Regions from separate parts of the Halomonas sp. PGE1 genome, predicted to be linked through region 2. Evidence: predicted binding sites of a transcription regulator. Region 2 holds the regulator's gene; each other region holds the start of a gene.
The links. Region 2 encodes FNR, which switches genes on or off when oxygen is low (the NO sensors DNR and NnrR bind a similar motif). Its sites were predicted from a motif close to TTGATNTANATCAA; they were not measured.
Positions count from the first base shown of each region.

Region 1: a site for FNR is predicted at 3,592-3,605, ahead of HIR79_RS11390 (cytochrome-c peroxidase). Genes of this name have one in related genera too.
Region 3: a site for FNR is predicted at 2,881-2,894, ahead of ccoM (cytochrome c oxidase subunit CcoM). Genes of this name have one in related genera too.

Region 1 covers NZ_CP053032.1:2,397,216-2,403,030, forward strand. The annotation lists gene HIR79_RS11370 (NCS2 family permease) at 123-1,493, shown strand; gene HIR79_RS11375 (c-type cytochrome) at 1,559-1,903, opposite strand; gene msrQ (protein-methionine-sulfoxide reductase heme-binding subunit MsrQ) at 1,900-2,505, opposite strand; gene msrP (protein-methionine-sulfoxide reductase catalytic subunit MsrP) at 2,521-3,498, opposite strand; gene HIR79_RS11390 (cytochrome-c peroxidase) at 3,734-4,723, shown strand; gene HIR79_RS11395 (adenosine deaminase) at 4,805-5,800, opposite strand.
Region 2 covers NZ_CP053032.1:1,104,894-1,110,708, reverse strand. The annotation lists gene HIR79_RS05260 (heavy metal translocating P-type ATPase) at 1-1,456, shown strand, start outside; gene ccoS (cbb3-type cytochrome oxidase assembly protein CcoS) at 1,453-1,683, shown strand; gene HIR79_RS05250 (sulfite exporter TauE/SafE family protein) at 1,683-2,381, shown strand; gene hemN (oxygen-independent coproporphyrinogen III oxidase) at 2,543-3,865, shown strand; gene fnr (fumarate/nitrate reduction transcriptional regulator Fnr) at 3,963-4,706, shown strand; gene ttcA (tRNA 2-thiocytidine(32) synthetase TtcA) at 4,821-5,750, opposite strand.
Region 3 covers NZ_CP053032.1:1,867,038-1,872,852, forward strand. The annotation lists gene HIR79_RS08805 (SEC-C metal-binding domain-containing protein) at 1-196, shown strand, start outside; gene HIR79_RS08810 (AmpG family muropeptide MFS transporter) at 201-1,568, opposite strand; gene rfaH (transcription/translation regulatory transformer protein RfaH) at 1,743-2,279, shown strand; gene HIR79_RS08820 (FKBP-type peptidyl-prolyl cis-trans isomerase) at 2,318-2,827, shown strand; gene ccoM (cytochrome c oxidase subunit CcoM) at 2,956-3,069, shown strand; gene HIR79_RS08825 (hypothetical protein) at 3,298-3,648, shown strand; gene HIR79_RS08830 (PqqD family protein) at 3,642-4,862, shown strand; gene HIR79_RS08835 (bifunctional diguanylate cyclase/phosphodiesterase) at 4,846-5,815, opposite strand, start outside.

The DNA.
Region 1 (5,815 bases), 1.3 Mb from region 2:
ATCACCACACGAAACGCACCTGACACGACGGCCCTCCGCGCATGGAGGGCCATCGCCAGAGGGCCAACTGCGGCCCATAGTTGACCATATGGTCAGAAACCCACAACAACAACGGGGTTCCCATGGACACCAACAATGCCTCCCTGTCAGGCGAGTCACTCAAGCCGACATCGTCAACGGAAGGACACTGGCTCGACCGCTACTTCGGGGTCAGCCGCCGCGGCTCCACCCTGCGCACCGAGGTGCTGGCCGGCATGGCCACCTTCCTTGCCTCGATGTACATCATCGTGGTCAACCCGGCGATCCTCTCCGACGCCGGCATTCCCTTCTCCGCCGCCCTCTCGGCCACGGTCCTGATCAGCTTCATGAGCAGCCTGGCCATGGGGCTCTATGCCCGCAACCCCATCCTGGTGGCCCCCGGCATGGGCATGAACGCCCTGTTCACCTACACCCTGGTGCAGGGTGCGGGGCTCTCGTGGGAGGTGGCGCTGGGCTGCGTGTTCTGGTCAGGCGTGATGTTCGCGATCCTGGCCATGTTCAACGTGCGAAAGGCGATCATCGAGGCGATTCCGCCCTCGCTGCGCTATGCCATCACCTGCGGCATCGGACTCTTCATCACCTTCATCGGCCTGAAGAACGCCGGCTTCATCGTCGGCAGCGACGCCACCCTAGTCACACTCGGCAGCTTCGACCCGGCGCTGGGGATCTTCTTCCTGGGCATGATGGCCACCGCTATCCTGGTGATCCTGCGCTTCAACGGCGCCCTGATCCTGGGGATCGCGCTCACCACCCTGCTGGCCACGCCCATGGGGCGCCTGTGGGGCGGCGAGGTGATGGTGGAGTGGAGCGGGCTGGCCGCCTGGCCCGACTTCAGCGCGGTGATGCAGGTGGACATCTGGGGCGCCCTCAAGGTCGCCTACCTGCCCTTCATCTTCGTGATGCTCTTCACCAACTTCTTCGATGCGCTCTCCTGCTTCATGGCGCTGTCGGAGTCGGCGGACCTCAAGGACAAGGACGGCAACCCCCGCAACCTCAAGCGCTCCATGACGGTGGACGCCTTCGCCTCGATGATCGCCGCACCGCTGGGCACCAGTGCGGCCCAGACCTTCATCGAATCCGGCGCGGGCGTGGCCCAGGGCGGGCGCACGGGGCTGGTGGCGGTGGTGATCGCCCTGCTCTTCCTGCCCTTCCTGTTCCTCTCGCCGCTGCTCTCGCTGGTGCCGAGCATCGCCACGGCGCCGGCCCTGGTGCTGGTGGGGCTCTTCATGCTCTCGCCCATCGGCAAGATCGACTGGAATCGCTATGACGAGGCCTTCCCGGCCTTCCTGGCGATCATCCTGATGCCGCTGACCTACTCGATCACCCTGGGGATCGCCTTCGGCTTCCTCAGCTTCGTGCTGATCAAAGTGTTCACCGGCCGGATGCAGGCGATCCGCCCCGCCATGTGGATCTCGGCGGCGCTGAGCGTGGTGATGCTCGCCACGACCCACTAGGCCGACACACGACAGGCCGTGGCCTCGCCCCCGCTCCCGCTCCCGGCGGGGTCGAGGCGGGGCTCCTAGTCCTCGCGGGCGTCGAGGCTGAGCAGCCAGCTCACCAGGCGCTCGATCTCCTCCTCGGCGACGCGGCGGTTGGGGGTCATGCGCTCCTCGCCCCAGTTGCCGCTGCCGCCGTCGCGCACCGTGACTACCAGACGCGAGAGCGCCTCGTCGTCGTCCCGATAGCGCTCGGCCACGTCGCGCCAGGCCGGCCCCCGCAGGGGCTTGTCCAGGTCGTGGCAGTTGAAGCAGCCGCTCTCCCAGGCCAGGTCGATCATCGCCTCGTCGTTCTTCTCGGCGAAGGCGGCCCCGGACAGCATCAGCACCGAGCAAAGCCCCACTCCCCAGCGACTATGACTGTTCATTGTGATCGTCTCCCGATCAACGCATCCACCACCCGGAACAGCGCCAGGGCCGCCACGGCGACCGCGAAGCTCGTGGCCATCAGGTAGTCGGCGCGGGTAAGGACCCACAGGTGCACCACCCCCAGGGCCGCGGACACATAGACCAGGCGGTGGAGCCAGTGCCAGGCAGTGTAGCCCATGGCCTTCTGCGTGTAGCGGAAGGAGGTGAGCGCCAGCGGTACCAGCAGCAACAGCGCCGCGGCGCCATAACGGATGTAGGGCAGCTCTACCATCTCGCGACGGATCCAGGGCCAGTCCCAGTACTGGTCGAGGCCCATCCAGGCCAGCATGTGAGCCACCAGCCAGACGAAGGCCCACAGGCCGATCTGCCGGCGGGCGATCATGAAGCCGATCCAGCCGGTGAAGCGAAAGGCCGGGCTGAAGGCGATGGTCGCCACCAGCAGGGTCAGGCCGGTGCGGCCGGTGAAGTGGACCACCGCCTCGGCGGGCACCGCCCCCAGGTCGCCGAAGAACCACTGCCAGGCCAGCCACACCGCGGGCAAGGTACCGGCGGCCAGCACCAGCAGGCGGAAGGCGAGGATTCGCTGTGACGCATCCAGCATCGGGTTTCCCTGGAGTCAGAAGTACTTGTTCAGGTCCATGCCGGCGTAGAGCTCGGCGACCTCGTCGGCGTAACCGTTGAACATCAGCGTCTCTCGACGACCGCTCTCGCCGATGCGCCGTTCGCGGGCCTGGGACCAGCGTGGATGGTCCACCTCGGGATTCACATTGGCGTAGAAGCCGTACTCTTCCGGGTTCTGGTCGATCCAGGAGGTGGTGGGCTGCTCCTCCACCAGGCGTATCTTCACCACCGACTTGATGCTCTTGAAGCCGTACTTCCAAGGCACCACCAGCCGGATCGGCGCACCGTTCTGGTTGGGCATCACCTCGCCGTACATGCCCACCGCCATCAGCGTCAGCGGGTGCATCGCCTCGTCGATGCGCAGCGCCTCCCGGTAGGGCCACTCGATGATGGAGCGGCGCTGACCGCGCAGGTTGTCGGGGTCGAGGATCGACTCGAAGACCACGTACTTCGCCCGCGAGGTGGGCGCATGGCGCTTGAGCAGCTCGGCCAGCGGGAAGCCGATCCAGGGAATTACCATGGACCAGGCCTCCACGCAGCGCAGCCGGTAGATGCGCTCCTCCAGCTTCTGGTCGGCGAGGATATCCTCCAGGGCGAAGGTGCCGGGCTTCTCCACCTCGCCCTCGATGGTGACCGACCAGGGATCGGTGACAAGCCGGTGGGCGTAGACCTCCGGGTCGCTCTTGCGGGTGCCGAACTCGTAGAAGTTGTTGTAGGTGGTGGCGTCGCGGAACTCGGTCAGCGACTCATCGCCGGCGAGCGCCTGGCTCGGCAGCTCTCCCTCGAGGCGCGCTTCGAGTCCCTCGCGCCAGGCGTGGGCGGCAGGCGAGAACAGCAACCCCGGGGCCAGGGCGGCCGCGCCCAGGGCCGCCCCGCCCCGGAGCGTGCCCTTGAGAAAGCGGCGCCTCCGCTCGAAGAGCTCGCGGGGCGTCACCTCGGACTCGGGAATGGCGGGATAGCGATAGCGGGTCATGGCCGGTGACCTCCTCCGCAGGGTCGAGAAAGCTCACAGCTTCCCGAAAAAGCCGGGAGGCGTCCAGCCAGCAAGGTGAACCATTGTCAAAACTTGACGTGGCTCAAGGTTGGTCGTTTTCCGACGGTTTTACTGGGTTGATTAGCGAGATGCAGTAACGCACTGTGCCTACAGAAGGTTAAGCGCAAGTTAGCCAATGCGACTGACCCGGCTCATCACCACGAGGGGAACGACCATGATCAAACAACGCCTGCTGGCCTCGGCCATCGCCATGGGCTCCGCTATCGCCATCGCCGCACCGGCCATGGCCGACGACGGTCTCGGCGACTACCGCAACCGCTTCGAACCGCTGCCCCACTTCCCGCCGATTCCGGCCGCTAACTCACTGACTCCGGAGAAGGTCGAGCTCGGCAAGTTCCTGTTCTTCGAGCCGCGGATCTCCTCCAGCGGCGTGATCAGCTGTGCCACCTGCCACAACCCGGCGCTGGGCTGGGCGGACCGCATTCCCCGCGCCACCGGCCATGACGGCCAGATCGGTGAGCGCAACACCCCCACCGTGCTGAACTCCGGCTTCCTGGGCTCCCAGTTCTGGGATGGCCGCGAGCCCGATCTGGAAGGCCAGGCCCTCGGCCCCATCGAGGCCGACGTCGAGATGGCCATGGACCTGGACAGCGCCCTGGAGCGTCTGACCGAGTTTGACCTCTACCAGGAGAAGTTCGCCGAAGCCTTCCCGGGCGACGATGATCCGATCAACGCCGACAACCTGGCCCAGGCACTCGCCAGCTTCCAGCGCACCCTGAACACCCCGAACTCCCCCTTCGACCGCTACCTGCGCGGCGACATCGGCGCCCTGAACCAGCAGGAGAAGGACGGCATGGTGGCCTTCGTGGACAACGGCTGCATCGCCTGCCACAGCGGCCCGGCGCTGACCGACAGCAACTTCCACCGCATCCAGGTGCCGGGCTCTACCGACGTGGGCCGCTACGAGGTCACCGGCAACGAGGCGGACATGTACCGCTTCCGCACCCCGACCCTGCGCAATGTGGGCGTGACCTACCCCTACATGAACAACGGCGCCACCGAGACCCTGGAGGAGGCCGTGGCCATCATGGGCAGCGAGATGTTGGGTCGCGAGTTCGAGGAGCAGACCATCGCCGACATCACCGCCTTCCTGCACACCCTGACCGGCGAGATGCCCGCCCTCGAGATACCGGCCCTGCCGTAACCACAGCGCCTGACCGCAGGAGCATGACAGCACCGCCCCCCGGCTCGCCGGGGGGCGGTTCGTTGTGGGCCCCGAATGGCGTCACACGCTATCGGCGAGCCGGCGACGGAGCGCCAGACGGCGCTGGTCGCTGACGAAGGCGGCCTCGATGGCGGTGCCCGCCAGTTGGATGAAGGTGGCCTCGTCCCAGCCGAAGGCGCGCTGGCAGGCCAGGTAGTTGTCGAGCATCCCGCCGCCGAAGTAGGCCGGGTCGTCGGAGTTGAGGGTGATCCTCAAGCCTGCCTCCAGCAGCTGCGGCAGCGGATGCGCCTCGAGTCGCTCCACCACCTTGAGACGCACGTTGGAGAGCGGGCAGACGGTGAGCACCACGCCCTCGTCGCGCAGCCGCGCCACCAGCTCGGGGTCCTCCAGGCAGCGCACCCCGTGGTCGATGCGGCAGACGTCGAGCAGATCCAGTGCCTCGCGGATGTACTCGGGCGGCCCCTCCTCCCCGGCATGCGCCACTCGCGGAATCCCCAGCCGCGCCGCCCGCTCGAACACCTCGGTGAACTTCGAGGGCGGGTTGCCGCGCTCGGCGCTGTCCAGCCCCACGGCATCGAGCATCTCCCAGTAAGGGGCAGCCTCTTCCAGCACCGCCATCGCCTCGCTGGCATCGCGGTCGCGCAGGAAGGCCATGATCAGCGCCGTGGAGAGGCCCAGCTCCCGCTCGGCATGGCGCCGGGCCAGGGAGAGCCCTTCCATCACCACGGGCAGCTCGATGCCGCGCACCCGATGAGCCTGGGGGTCGAAGTGCATCTCCACATGCACCACCCCCTCGGCGTGGGCGCGCCGGAAGTAGTCCATGGCCAGGTCGTGGAAGTCCTCGGCGGTGCGCAGCACGCTCATGCCCTGGTAGTAGAGGTCGAGGAAGGACTGCAGGTCGGTGAAGTCATAGGCAGCCCGGGCCTCCTCCACCGAGGCGTAGGGCAGCGCGACGCCGTTGCGCTCGGCGAGGGCGAACATCAGCTCGGGTTCCAGGGAACCTTCGATGTGCAGGTGCAGCTCGACCTTGGGCAGCCGCTTGAGGAAGTCATGCATGGCTCGTCTCGTCCG
Region 2 (5,815 bases):
CGTGCTGGTCAAGCCCGGCCACGGCGTGCCCGCCGACGGGATGATCGAGGACGGCGAGTCGAGCCTCGACGAGTCCATGCTCACCGGCGAGTACCTGCCGGTGACCCGGCGCCTCGGCGACACCGTCACCGGCGGCAGCCAGAACATCGAGAGCCCCCTGGTGGTGCGCGTGACCCACGCCGGGCGCGACGCTCGCGTCGCCGGCATCGTCGACCTCACCGATCGCGCCTTCGCCAGCCGCCCGCGTCTGGCTCAGATGGCCGCGCGCATGGCCCACCTATTCGTGCTGCGCCTGCTGGTGGTCACCGCCGTGGTCACCATCGCATGGTGGTTCATCGACCCGGCGCGCATGCCCTGGATCATGCTCTCGGTGCTGGTGGTCACCTGCCCCTGTGCCCTGGCACTCGCCACCCCCACCGCGCTCACCGCCGGCCACGGCCAGCTGCGCCGCCGCGGCGTGCTGGTGACCCGCGCCGATGCCATCGAGTCGCTCTCCCAGATCGACCGGGTGATCCTCGACAAGACCGGCACCCTGACCAGCGGCCAGATGACGCTGGTGGAGACGCGCCCGCTGGCCGGCCTCGACGCCGAGCGGGCCCGCACCCTGGCGGCCGCCCTGGAGGCGCGCTCGGAGCACCCCATCGCCCGCGCCTTCCATCCCTACCGGCTGGCTACGGTGCACGCCTCCGAGGTGGCCAGCCGCACCGGCCAGGGCCTCGAGGGCATCCTCGACGGTCGACGCTGGCGGCTCGGCAAGGCCGAGTTCGCCGCTCCGGACGCGACGCCCGCCGCACCCGGCGAGGGGCAGTGGCTGCTGCTCGCCGAGGAGGGCGAGCCGCGGGCCTGGTTCGCCCTGCAGGACCGGGTGCGCGAGGATGCCGCCGACACCGTGGCGGCGCTCAAGGGACTGGGCCTCGAGGTCGAGCTGCTCTCCGGTGACACCCCCGCGGCCGCCGGCGACCTCGCCCGACGCCTCGACATCCCCACCTGGCGCGGCGGTGCCACGCCCGAGGAGAAGCTCGAGCGCATCCGCGAGTGCCAGGCGGCCGGCGAGAAGGTGGCCATGGTGGGCGATGGCATCAACGACGTGCCGGTGCTGGCCGGCGCCGACGTGGCCATCGCCATGAATGGTGCCACCGACCTGGCCCGCACCAGCGCCGATGCCATCCTGCTCAGCCCGCGCCTGTCACGCATCGTCGAGGCGGTCGAGATCAGCCGCGCCACCCGCCGGGTGATGCGCCAGAACATGATCTGGTCGGTGTGCTACAACTTCACCGCCATGCCCATCGCCGCCGTGGGCCTGGTGCCCCCCTGGCTGGCCGCCATGGGCATGTCGGCCAGCTCCCTGGTGGTGGTGGGCAACGCCCTGCGTCTCAACCGCTTCCGCAGCCGCGCCATGCCCGCCGCCACCCCCCTGCCCACGCCATCCCCTGAACCGAGCCGGGTGACCCCATGAGCATTCTCTACTTGCTGATCCCGCTGTCGCTGATCCTGCTGGGCCTGGCCGTCTGGGCCTTCTTCTGGGCGGTGAAAAACGACCAGTTCGAGGACCTGGAGGGCCCCGCCCACCGCATCCTCTTCGACGAGGACGAGAACGACCTGCCCCCCGAGGAGCGCCAGCGCCGCCGCGAGGCCCGCGAGCGCGCCGCCCAGGAGCGCCGCAACACCGACCCGGAGCCCTGATGGATCCCACCGGACTCGGCCTGCCACCCCTCGCGGCGGCCTTCGTCTTCGGCCTGCTCGGCGGCGCCCACTGCATCGGCATGTGCGGCGGCATCATGAGCGCCCTGACCTTCGCCGTGCCCCCCAGCATGCGCTCCCCGGCGCGCCTCGCGGGCCTGCTGCTGGGCTACAACCTGGGGCGCATCGCAAGCTACATGGTGGCCGGCGCCCTGGTCGCCGCCCTCGGCACCCTGCTCAGCCTCACCCCCGGCATGCGCATCGCCCTGCAAGGCCTTGCCGCCGTCATGCTGATCCTGATGGCGCTCTATATCGCCGACTGGTGGAAAGGGCTGCTGCGGGTCGAGGCCGCGGGCAAGCGCCTGTGGCGCCACCTGGAGCCGGTGGGCAGGCGGCTGATGCCGGTGGTGAGGGTCCCCCAGGCCGTGGCGCTGGGTGCGGTCTGGGGCTGGCTCCCCTGCGGGCTGGTCTACTCGATGCTGGCCTGGAGCCTAGCCACGGCCGACCCCCTCAAGGGCGCCGCCCTGATGGGCGCCTTCGGCCTCGGCACCCTGCCGGCGCTGCTCGCCACCGGCCTGGCGGCGCGCCAGCTGGGGGGGCTGATTCGCCACCGGGCCACCCGCAGCATCGCCGCGCTGTCGATCATCGCCTTCGCCCTGTGGCAGCTGTGGCTGATGCTGCCCGCTCAGGGTCACGGCTGATTCGGCACTATTCCACGCCGGATTGACGCAGCTCAACGCCGCCGGCGTCTAGCCGCCCTAGCATGGAGAGCACATCCATAGCCGGGAGCGCCGTCATGCCCGTTCAGGCGAAACGCAACGATCGCGCCGGGCCATCCTGGACTGCCGGAGGCAGGCCCTCGATGCAGTACCATGACCACGACGGATCGCACTACCTCACCTACCCCGACGCCGCCCGCCTGGCGACGGGGGACGGCCCCGCGGCGCTGACCCGGGCCCTGGCCGAGCGCTCCCCCGGCGCGCCGCTGGCGCTGCACGTGCGCCTGCCCTTCTGCCGGCAGGCCTGTCGCTTCTGCGCCTCCCAGCGGGTGCCCTCACGGGACAGCCGCCAGGCCGAGCCCTACCTCACGCGGCTCGACCGCGAGATGGTGCTGGTGAGCCGCCTGCTGGGCCGCCTCCCGGCCGTGCAGCGCCTGCACTGGGGCGGCGGTGCCCCCGCCTTCCTCTCGCTGGACCAGATGGGCGACCTGTTCGACCGCCTCGACGCCCGCTTCGGGCTGTCCGGCGCCCGAGGGCGCGACTTCAGCATCGAGATCGACCCCCGCGAGGCCGATGTCTTCACCCTGCGCCACCTTCAGGCGCTGGGCTTCAACCGCCTGAGCCTCGGCGTCCAGGAGCTCGACCTGCGCGTCCAGAAGGCGATCAACCGGGTCCAGCCCCGGGTGCTGACCGAGTCCCTGGTGGACGAGGCCGAACGCCTCGGCTTCCACTCCCTCAACCTCGACCTGATCGTGGGCCTGCCGCTGCAGACCCCCCGGGGCTTCGGCGAAACCGTGGAGCAGGTGATCGCCATGACCCCGGCGCGCATCACCCTGCGCCGCTACGCCCACCTGCCGGAGCGCTACCGCCCCCAGCGCGAGATCGACGCCGAGGATCTGCCCGACGCCGCCACCCGGCTGGCGATCCTCGAGGCGGCTCGCGAGCGGCTAGATGACGCCGGCTACGTGCACATCGGGCTCGGCCAGTTTGCCCGCCCCGATGACAGCCTGGCCCAGGCCCTGGGGGAGGGTCGCCTGGCCCGCGGCCTGCAGGGCTACACCCACTACCCGCCCGGCGACCAGCTCGGCCTCGGGGTCGCCGCCCTCAGCCGGGTCGGCGATACCCTGGCCCGCAACGCCCTGAGCCTGGCCGACTACGAGGCGGCGCTGGACGCCAGCCAGCTGCCCGCCAGCGCCGGCTACCGGCTGGACGCGGTCGAACGCCTGCACCGGGATGCCATCGAGGCGCTCGCCTGTCGCCGCGAGCTGGATCTGGCCGCACTCTCGCAGGCCCATGGGCTCGACGCCGGCGCGGCCCTGGCCGGTGCCCTCGAGCGCCTCGCCCCCTTCTGCCGGGCGGGGCTGCTCGAGCGCCACGGCCAGTGCCTGCGGGTAACCCCCGACGGGCTCTGGGGCCTGACCCACCTGCTCGCCGCCTTCGATCCCCAGGCCACCCCGGTGGCGTAAGCCAGGCCGGGCGGGCCTACCTCCTTGGAGGTGGTTTGCCCTGCCCGAAGTTTCCTCCATAATGGTCGACATGATCATGATCAAGGAGGAGGCGGCCATGCCCGATAGCCTGACCGGACGGCGGCGCTCTGTACTGCACGAGACTCGCTGCCAGACCTGCAGCCTGAGTTCGCTCTGCCTGCCGCTGGCCCTCGAGGTTCAGGACATGGACCAGTTCGACGCCATCATCCGACGGCGCGCGCCCCTCAAGAAGGGCGAGACCCTGTTCCGCCAGGACAGCCCCTTCACCAGCGTCTATGCGGTGCGCTCGGGCAGCCTCAAGCAGGTGACCACCGAGGGCAGCGGCGACGACCAGCTAACCAACTTCTACCTGCCCAGCGAACTGGTGGGGCTGGACGGCATCGACGAGGAGCAGTATCCCGGCACGGTCGTGGCCCTGGAGACCACCACCGTGTGCGAGATCCCCTTCGATCGCCTGGACCAGCTGTCGGAGTCCCTGCCCGAGCTACGCGGCCAGCTCTATCGCAGCATGAGCAAGGAGCTGCGCGACGACCGCCGCATGATGCGCCTGCTCTCTCGCAAGACTGCCGACCAGCGCCTGGCCAGCTTCTTCACCAGCCTCTCCGACCGCTTCCGCCGGCGCGGCTACTCCCCCTACAGCTTCCGGCTCTCCATGTCCCGGGCCGATATCGGCAACTACCTGGGCCTGGCGGTGGAGACCGTCAGTCGCATCCTGGGCCGCTTCCAGAGCCAGGGCCTGGTGGAGGTCTCGGGCCGCGAGGTGCATATCCTCGACCTGGAGTCACTGATCCTGGTCGCCGAGGAGGAAGGGGCCAAGTAGCCCCGGGCCGCCTGGCCTGAACCCCTCACACAGAAACCCCCATCAGGCGAGTGCCCGATGGGGGTTTCTGGTTGTCGAGCCATGAGTTCCCGAACCCTGGCGCCGGTGTCGGGGCTACTCGTTCAGCAGTTCGATGCGGCTGGCCTGCCGCCGCGCCTGCGCCTCCTCGAGCCCGGCGAAGTCGAACAGCTCGCGGTCGGCCAGCTGCGACGGTGCCACGTTGGTCACCGCCTTGAACATGCTCTCCAGGCGCCCGGGGTGCTTCTTCTCCCATTCGGCGAGCATCTCCTTGACCACCTGGCGCTGCAGGTTGGGCTGGGAACCGCACAGGTTGCAGGGGATGATCGGGAAAGCCATCAGCCGGGCAAACTCGGCGATATCCGCCTCGCGGCAGTAGGCCAGCGGGCGGATCAGGATGTTCTTGCCGTCGTCGGAGAGCAGCTTGGGGGGCATGGCCTTGAGGCTGCCGCCGAAGAAGAGGTTGAGGAACAGCGTCTCGAGGATGTCCTCGCGATGGTGGCCCAGGGCAATCTTGGTGGCGCCGATCTCCTCGGCGAAGCCGTAGAGGGAGCCGCGGCGCAGCCGCGAGCAGAGCGCGCAGGTGGTCTTGCCCTCCGGCGTCTTCTCCTTGACCACCGAGTAGGTGTCGCGCTCGAGGATATGGTACTCGACGCCGATGGACTCGAGGTACTCGGGCAGCACCTGCTCGGGGAAACCGGGCTGCTTCTGGTCGAGGTTGACCGCCACCAGCGAGAAGTCGATCGGGGCGTTGCGCTGCAGGCTGCGCAGGATCGAGAGCAGGGTGTAGCTGTCCTTGCCGCCGGAGAGGCAGACCATCACTCGGTCGCCCTCGTGGATCATGCCGTAGTCGATGATGGCGTTACCGACCTGGCGGCGCAGGCGCTTCTGGAGCTTGTTGAACTCGCGCCTGCCCCGCGCATCCAGGGCATCGAGGAGCGGCGAGGGGGCCTCCTGCTGCGGGGAGCCCCCGGCGGGGGCCTCGGCGTCGGTGTCGCGGGGGTCGAAGATCACGGCGTCTTGCATGTCGGTCGGCGCTGCCAGTGCGGGCAAAAATGACGGGCGCCCATCCTACCATCGCCGGCGACGTC
Region 3 (5,815 bases), 760 kb from region 2:
CCGTCGACACAACGGCCATGCCCTGGCCCTGCTGTGCGCCGACAGCCCCCGCCCGCTGCCCGCCGTCGGCGGCGACGGGGTGGCCGAGCCGGGCTCCCGGGCAGAGGCGTGGCAGTATCGCACCCTGATGCGCGACCAGTGGCGAGCCACCCCCGGGGCGCTGGCCTGGCTGCAGGCCTGGCTCGACGAGGGGTAGTCTGTCAGGTCCCGCGGGCCAGCGGGGCCGGCACCAGGTCGCGGTCGCGGCTGATCCAGATCGCCAGCGCGATCGCCGGCAGGCCCAGGGCCGTGGCGATGACGAAGAAGGTGGCGTAGCCCTCGGCAGCCACCACCAGCCCGCCGAAGCCGCTGAGGAACTTGCCCGGCAGGGTCATCAGCGACGAGAAGAGCGCGTACTGGGTCGCGGTATATGCCCTTGAGGTGAGGCTGGAGAGGAAGGCGATGAACACCGCGCTGGCCAGGCCGTTGGCGAGGTTATCGCCGACGATCGCCATCACCAGCATCGGCAGGCTCTGGCCGGCCAGCGCCAGGGCGGCGAACAGCAGGTTGGTCAGGGTGGCAGACGCCGCCCCCAGCACCAGGATCGGCCCGATGCCGTAGCGCGCCACCAGAAGCCCCCCCAGGATCCCCCCGGTCACGCTCATGGCGATGCCGAAGACGTTGGTGACGTTGGCGATGGTGGCCAGGGAGAAGCCCATGTCGATATAGAGCGGGTTGGCCATGGAGGCCATGGCCAGGTCGCTGATCCGGAACACGGCGATAAACACCAGCAGCCACAGCGCCTTGAGGCGGTGGCGGCTGAAGAAGTCGGTGAAGGGGCAGACGATGGCGCCGATCACCCAGGCACCCAGGCGGCGCAGCTGGCGCGGCTTGCCGCGGCTTGCGCGCAGGAAGGCGCGCACCTTCGGCTCGTGGATCAGCTGGGTGGTGAGCGAAAGGCGCGCAGGCTCAGGCCGCAGCAGCACGGTGACCACCCCGATGCCCACCAGGGCGGCCATGGTCAGGTAGGCCGCCTCCCAGGAGAGCCAGGAGGCCACGTACATGGCGCCGGCACCGGCGGCCAGCAGCCCGCCGCGGTAGCCGATGATGTAGGTGGAGGCCATGGCCGCCTGGATATCGTCCGGGGCCGACTCGATGCGGAAGGCGTCGATGGCGATGTCCTGGGTGGCGCTGCCGAAGGCCACCAGCAGTGCGAAGCCCGCCACCATGGCCAGATTCCGGGTCGGGTCGAGGCTGGCCAGCCCCACCAGGCCGGCGGCGATCATGGCCTGGGCCAGCAGCATCCAGCCGCGCCGCTGGCCGAAGGTGCGGGTCAGCAGCGGCAGGGCCAGGCGATCCACCACCGGCGCCCAGAAGAACTTGATCGAATAGAGGATGCCGATCCAGGAGAAGAAGCCGATGGCGGCCACCTCGACCCCGTCGCTGCGCAGCCAGGCCGAGAGGGTCGAGAACACCAGCAGGAAGGGTAGGCCGGCCGAGAAGCCGAGGAACAGCATGGTGATCACCGGCGCACGCAGGTAGATCGCCAGGGCGTCGCGCCAGCTGCGATGGGGCGTTGGGCTGGGCATGGGGCTTGGCATCGGGCAGGGCACTCCTTGCGAGCCACCCGGACGGCGGGCCGTCACAGGCGGTCACCATCGATGGTAGAATCCGGCTGCCGGGCCGGGGGCCCGGACATCGCGCCGATTGTTGCAGAGCCCGGGCGGTGATACCAGCGTCCAGCCTTACCTGTCAGGAGTCCCATGAACGAGAACGATGCGACCCTTGAGTCCGGCGACGAGGCCGTCCCCCGCTGGTACGTGATCCAGTGCAAGGGCGGTGAGTCGTTCCGTGCCGCCGAGCACCTGGCCAACCAGGGCTACGAGGTGTTCCACCCGGTGCTCGAGGTGCAGAAGAAGCGCCGCGGCAAGCTCGAGTGGGTCAGCGAGCCGCTGTTCCCCTACTACCTGTTCATTCACCTCGATCGGCTGGTCAGCAACTGGCGCCCGATCCGCTCGACCCGCGGCGTGCTGAAGCTGGTCGGCTTCGGGGACATGCCGGTGGCGGTGAGCGATGCGCTGATCACCACCCTGCGCGAGCACGGCAGCGAGCGCGACGACGCCACCGTCAACCTCTACTTCCGCACCGGCGAGCCGGTCACCATCACCGAGGGGCCCTTCAAGGACCTGCAGGCGGTCTTTGCCAGCCACAAGGGGGAGGAGCGCGCCATCGTGCTGCTCAACCTGCTGCACCGCCAGCAGCGCCTGGAGGTGCCGGTGGCCCAGCTGCGCCGCAGCTGAGCCATAACGCCCCCCTGTTCCTGTCCGAGGAGACTGCCATGACGATCGCCCCCCAGCGGGTCGTGACCCTGCACTATGTCCTGACCGATACCGCCGACGGCGCGCTGCTGGATGACTCCCGTGCCCGCCAGCAGCCCCTGGAGTACCTCCACGGCCACCACAATATCGTCGAGGGGCTGGAGCGTGCCCTGGAGGGCCAGGCCGCGGGCGCCGACCTCAGCGTGACCCTGATGCCGGCGGAGGCCTACGGGCTGCGCAACGAGGCGCTGGTGCGCGAGGTCGGCCGCGGCGCCTTCCCGGTGAGCGATCTGGCGTCGGGCATGCGCTTCCAGACCCCCGGCGAAGCCGGCCCCCAGGTGGTCACGGTGCTGGAGGTGCGCGATGACAGCGTGCTGATCGACACCAACCATCCGCTGGCGGGCCGGACCCTGCGCTATCGGCTGGAGGTGCTCGGGGTGCGCGACGCCACTCGCGCGGAGCTTGCCAAGGGCCATCCGCTGCCGCCCGGCACCGATCACGCCAGCGTGGAAGACAAGAAGGTGCTGTGAAAACTGACCTGCATCAATATTCGTCCCGCCCCCGCGGGGCGGCGGAGTCGAATTTGATGCAGATCAGGTTTTTTCCCGCCTCCCCGGGCTAAAGTCCTCTCAACACATCGAGACGGGAGGACACGCACATGTATCTGGATGACGCCGTAATCTTCGGGTTGGTCACCGTCGCGATGATGATCGCTTTCATGGGTGGCTGGATTACCTTCATCGTGCGGGATCATCGCAAGAAGAAGCACTGAAGCCAGCTGCATCAAGAGTCGTCAGGGGAGGGGGGAGTCATCCCCCCTGTAGCCGACCCACTTGGGTCGGCTTTTTTTCGCCTGTCGTTTTTGACCGACGGCGCCGGGCAGAATGTGCAGGCTTCGCGGAACCCGGCCGCGATCATCGCCAGGTCTCCCTGGTCGGCTGGTGAAGCGGGTCTGGGCAGCGCTAGAATGAACGCTGTTCGATAATCCGGAGAGCCCGCCATGACCGCCCAGCGTGACACCGAGAGCCCGAACGAGCGCAAGCGCCAGAGCCGACGCCGGCTGCTGGCGACCCTGGGCATCGGGATCGCCGGCGCCTACGTCGCCCCGACCCTCTTCAGCCTCGGCCAGGCACAGGCCCAGCACTCCCGACGCTCCCGTCCCAGCTTCAGCCGTCCCGGCTACTCCCGCCCGAGCTTCAGCCGCCCAGGCTATTCCCGCCCGAGCTATTCACGACCCAGCGGCGGCTATCGTCGCGACCGCCGCGATGGCGTCTATCGCGATCGCGATTATCGCCGCGACGATGAGCGCAGCGGGATCCGACTGATCGTCTCCGTCCCCCCCCGATGGTGAGGGCCGCTGCGTCATGTGACCTGTGCCTGGCCAGCCTCGGCCGGGTGCTGCGTCTGAGCGACTGTCCCGAAGTGCTCGATGCCCTGCGGGCGGCGATGGCGGGATGGCCTGTCGAGGTGGTCGAGGCCGAGGGGGCGGCCCCGCCGATCCGGCTTGGTCGCGAGGGGCGGGGCTACCGCCAGCACTCGCCGGCCCTGCCGGAGGGTCTCTTTCTCTCCACCCCCACCGAGGCCGCCTGCAGCCTGATTGCCGACCTGGTCGGCGAATACTTCGACCGCCACCCCGACAGCATCGGGCTGCATGGCGGTTCGGTGGAGGTCGACGGGCGCCTGGTGATCTTTCCGGCCTCCCACCGAGCGGGCAAGAGCACCCTGACGGCCGCCTTCGCCGCCGCGGGCTTCCGGGTGTTCGGTGATGATGTGCTGGCCCTGACGCCAGAGGGCGAGGGCATGGCGCTGGGCATCGTTCCCCGCCTGCGCCTGCCGTTGCCGGAGAGCTTCGCCCCCGGCTTCCTCGACTACGCCGAGCGCCATGCCGGGCCTGCCGACAGGCGCTACCGCTACGTGGTGCCGCCGCGTGGTCGGTTGGCGTCCCACGGCGAGGTTCGCCCGCTGGGTGCCGTGGTGCTGCTGGCGCGGGACGAGGGGGCCGTGGCCCCGGCGCTCAGCCGGCTGGCGCCGGGAGAGGGGCTGCTGCAGCTGCTATGCGAGAACTTTGCCCCTGAGGTCGCGAGCGAGGCCCTGATGGAGCGCTTCCTGCCGCTGATGGGGCAGGTTCCCTGCCTGCTGCTGCGCTATTCGGAGCCGCTGGCGGCGGCCAGGGCCCTGGGTGAGGCCCTGAGCGGGCCACTGCCGGCAGCGCTGCCGGCAGCGCTGCCGGCGGCCAGTCTGGTGGCGCGCCCGACGCTGTCGACGGGGGCCCTGCCGGATGGCCCCTGGGCGCCCGAGCAGAGCGTCCTCGACTATCCGCTGGACGACGAACTCTTCCTGGTGGAGGTGGCCAGTGGGGCGATCCACCGGCTCAACCCCACCGGCCGGCTGATCTGGCAGCTGCTGCGCCATGAACCCCTGAGCCCCGAAGAGCTGGCGGAGCTGCTGGGCGGGCACTTCGGGCTGCCGTGGGCCGGGGTGCTCGAGGATGTCCAGGCCCTGCTGGCGGGGCTCGCCGCCGCCGGGCTGGTGAGCCCGGCCGGCGCGGTCAGCGACTGCCCTTGACCCTTGCCAGGAAGGCCTCCACCGGCTCCGGTCGGGCCAGCAGGTAGCCCTGCATCAGCGTCACCCCATGGCGACGCAGGAAATCGGCCTGGGCCTCGGTCTCCACCCCCTCGGCCACCAGCTGCAGCTCCAGGGCCTGGGCCATGGCGATGATCGAGCGCGCCAGGGGCGCGTCGTCGGCGTGCTTCAGCGGCTCGATGAAGGCGCGATCCAGCTTGATCTCATGGACGCGCAGCTGCTGGAGGTAGCGCAGCGAGGAGTAGCCAGTGCCGAAGTCGTCCAGCGCGATGGACACCCCCAGCGCCTGCAGCGACTCCAGGCGCCGGCGGATCTCCGGGGTGACCAGCATCGACTCCACCACCTCGAGCACCAGCCGGCACGCCGGTACAGCGCGGCTCGCGAGGGCCTCGGACAGCTGTTGCGTGAAGGCCTCGTCGCGCAGCTGCTGCACCGAGACGTTGACCGCCACCACCATGTCGCTGTCGCGCAGCGGGCCGGCCAATAGCCCAAGGGCCTCGTCGAGGACCCACTTGCCGATGGGACGAATCAGCCCGCTGTGCTCGGCCTCTGCGATGAACGCCCCCGGCGCCAGCAGCCCCCGCTCGGGGTGCTCCCAGCGCAGCAGCGCCTCGGCGCCGTGCAGCCGCCCGGCCGCGTCGAACTGCGGCTGCAGGTGGAGGCGGAATTCGCGACGCGTCAGTGCCTCGCGCAGCTCCCGCTCGAGTCGGCTGACACGGGCCTGCCACTCCCCCATGGCGGGCTCGTAACGGGCCAGGTGGTGTACCGGCATATCCCGGGCCGTGTCCAGGGCCAGCTCGGCCCGCTGCAGCAGCCGGTGGATGTCGTGGCCGTCCCGGGGGCAGCTGGCCAGGCCCAGGGTGAAGCGCAGGCTGGCCGCCTGCTGAGCGCCCAGCCACTCCCGTCCATCGAGCTCCTCGAGCAGGTCCTCCAGA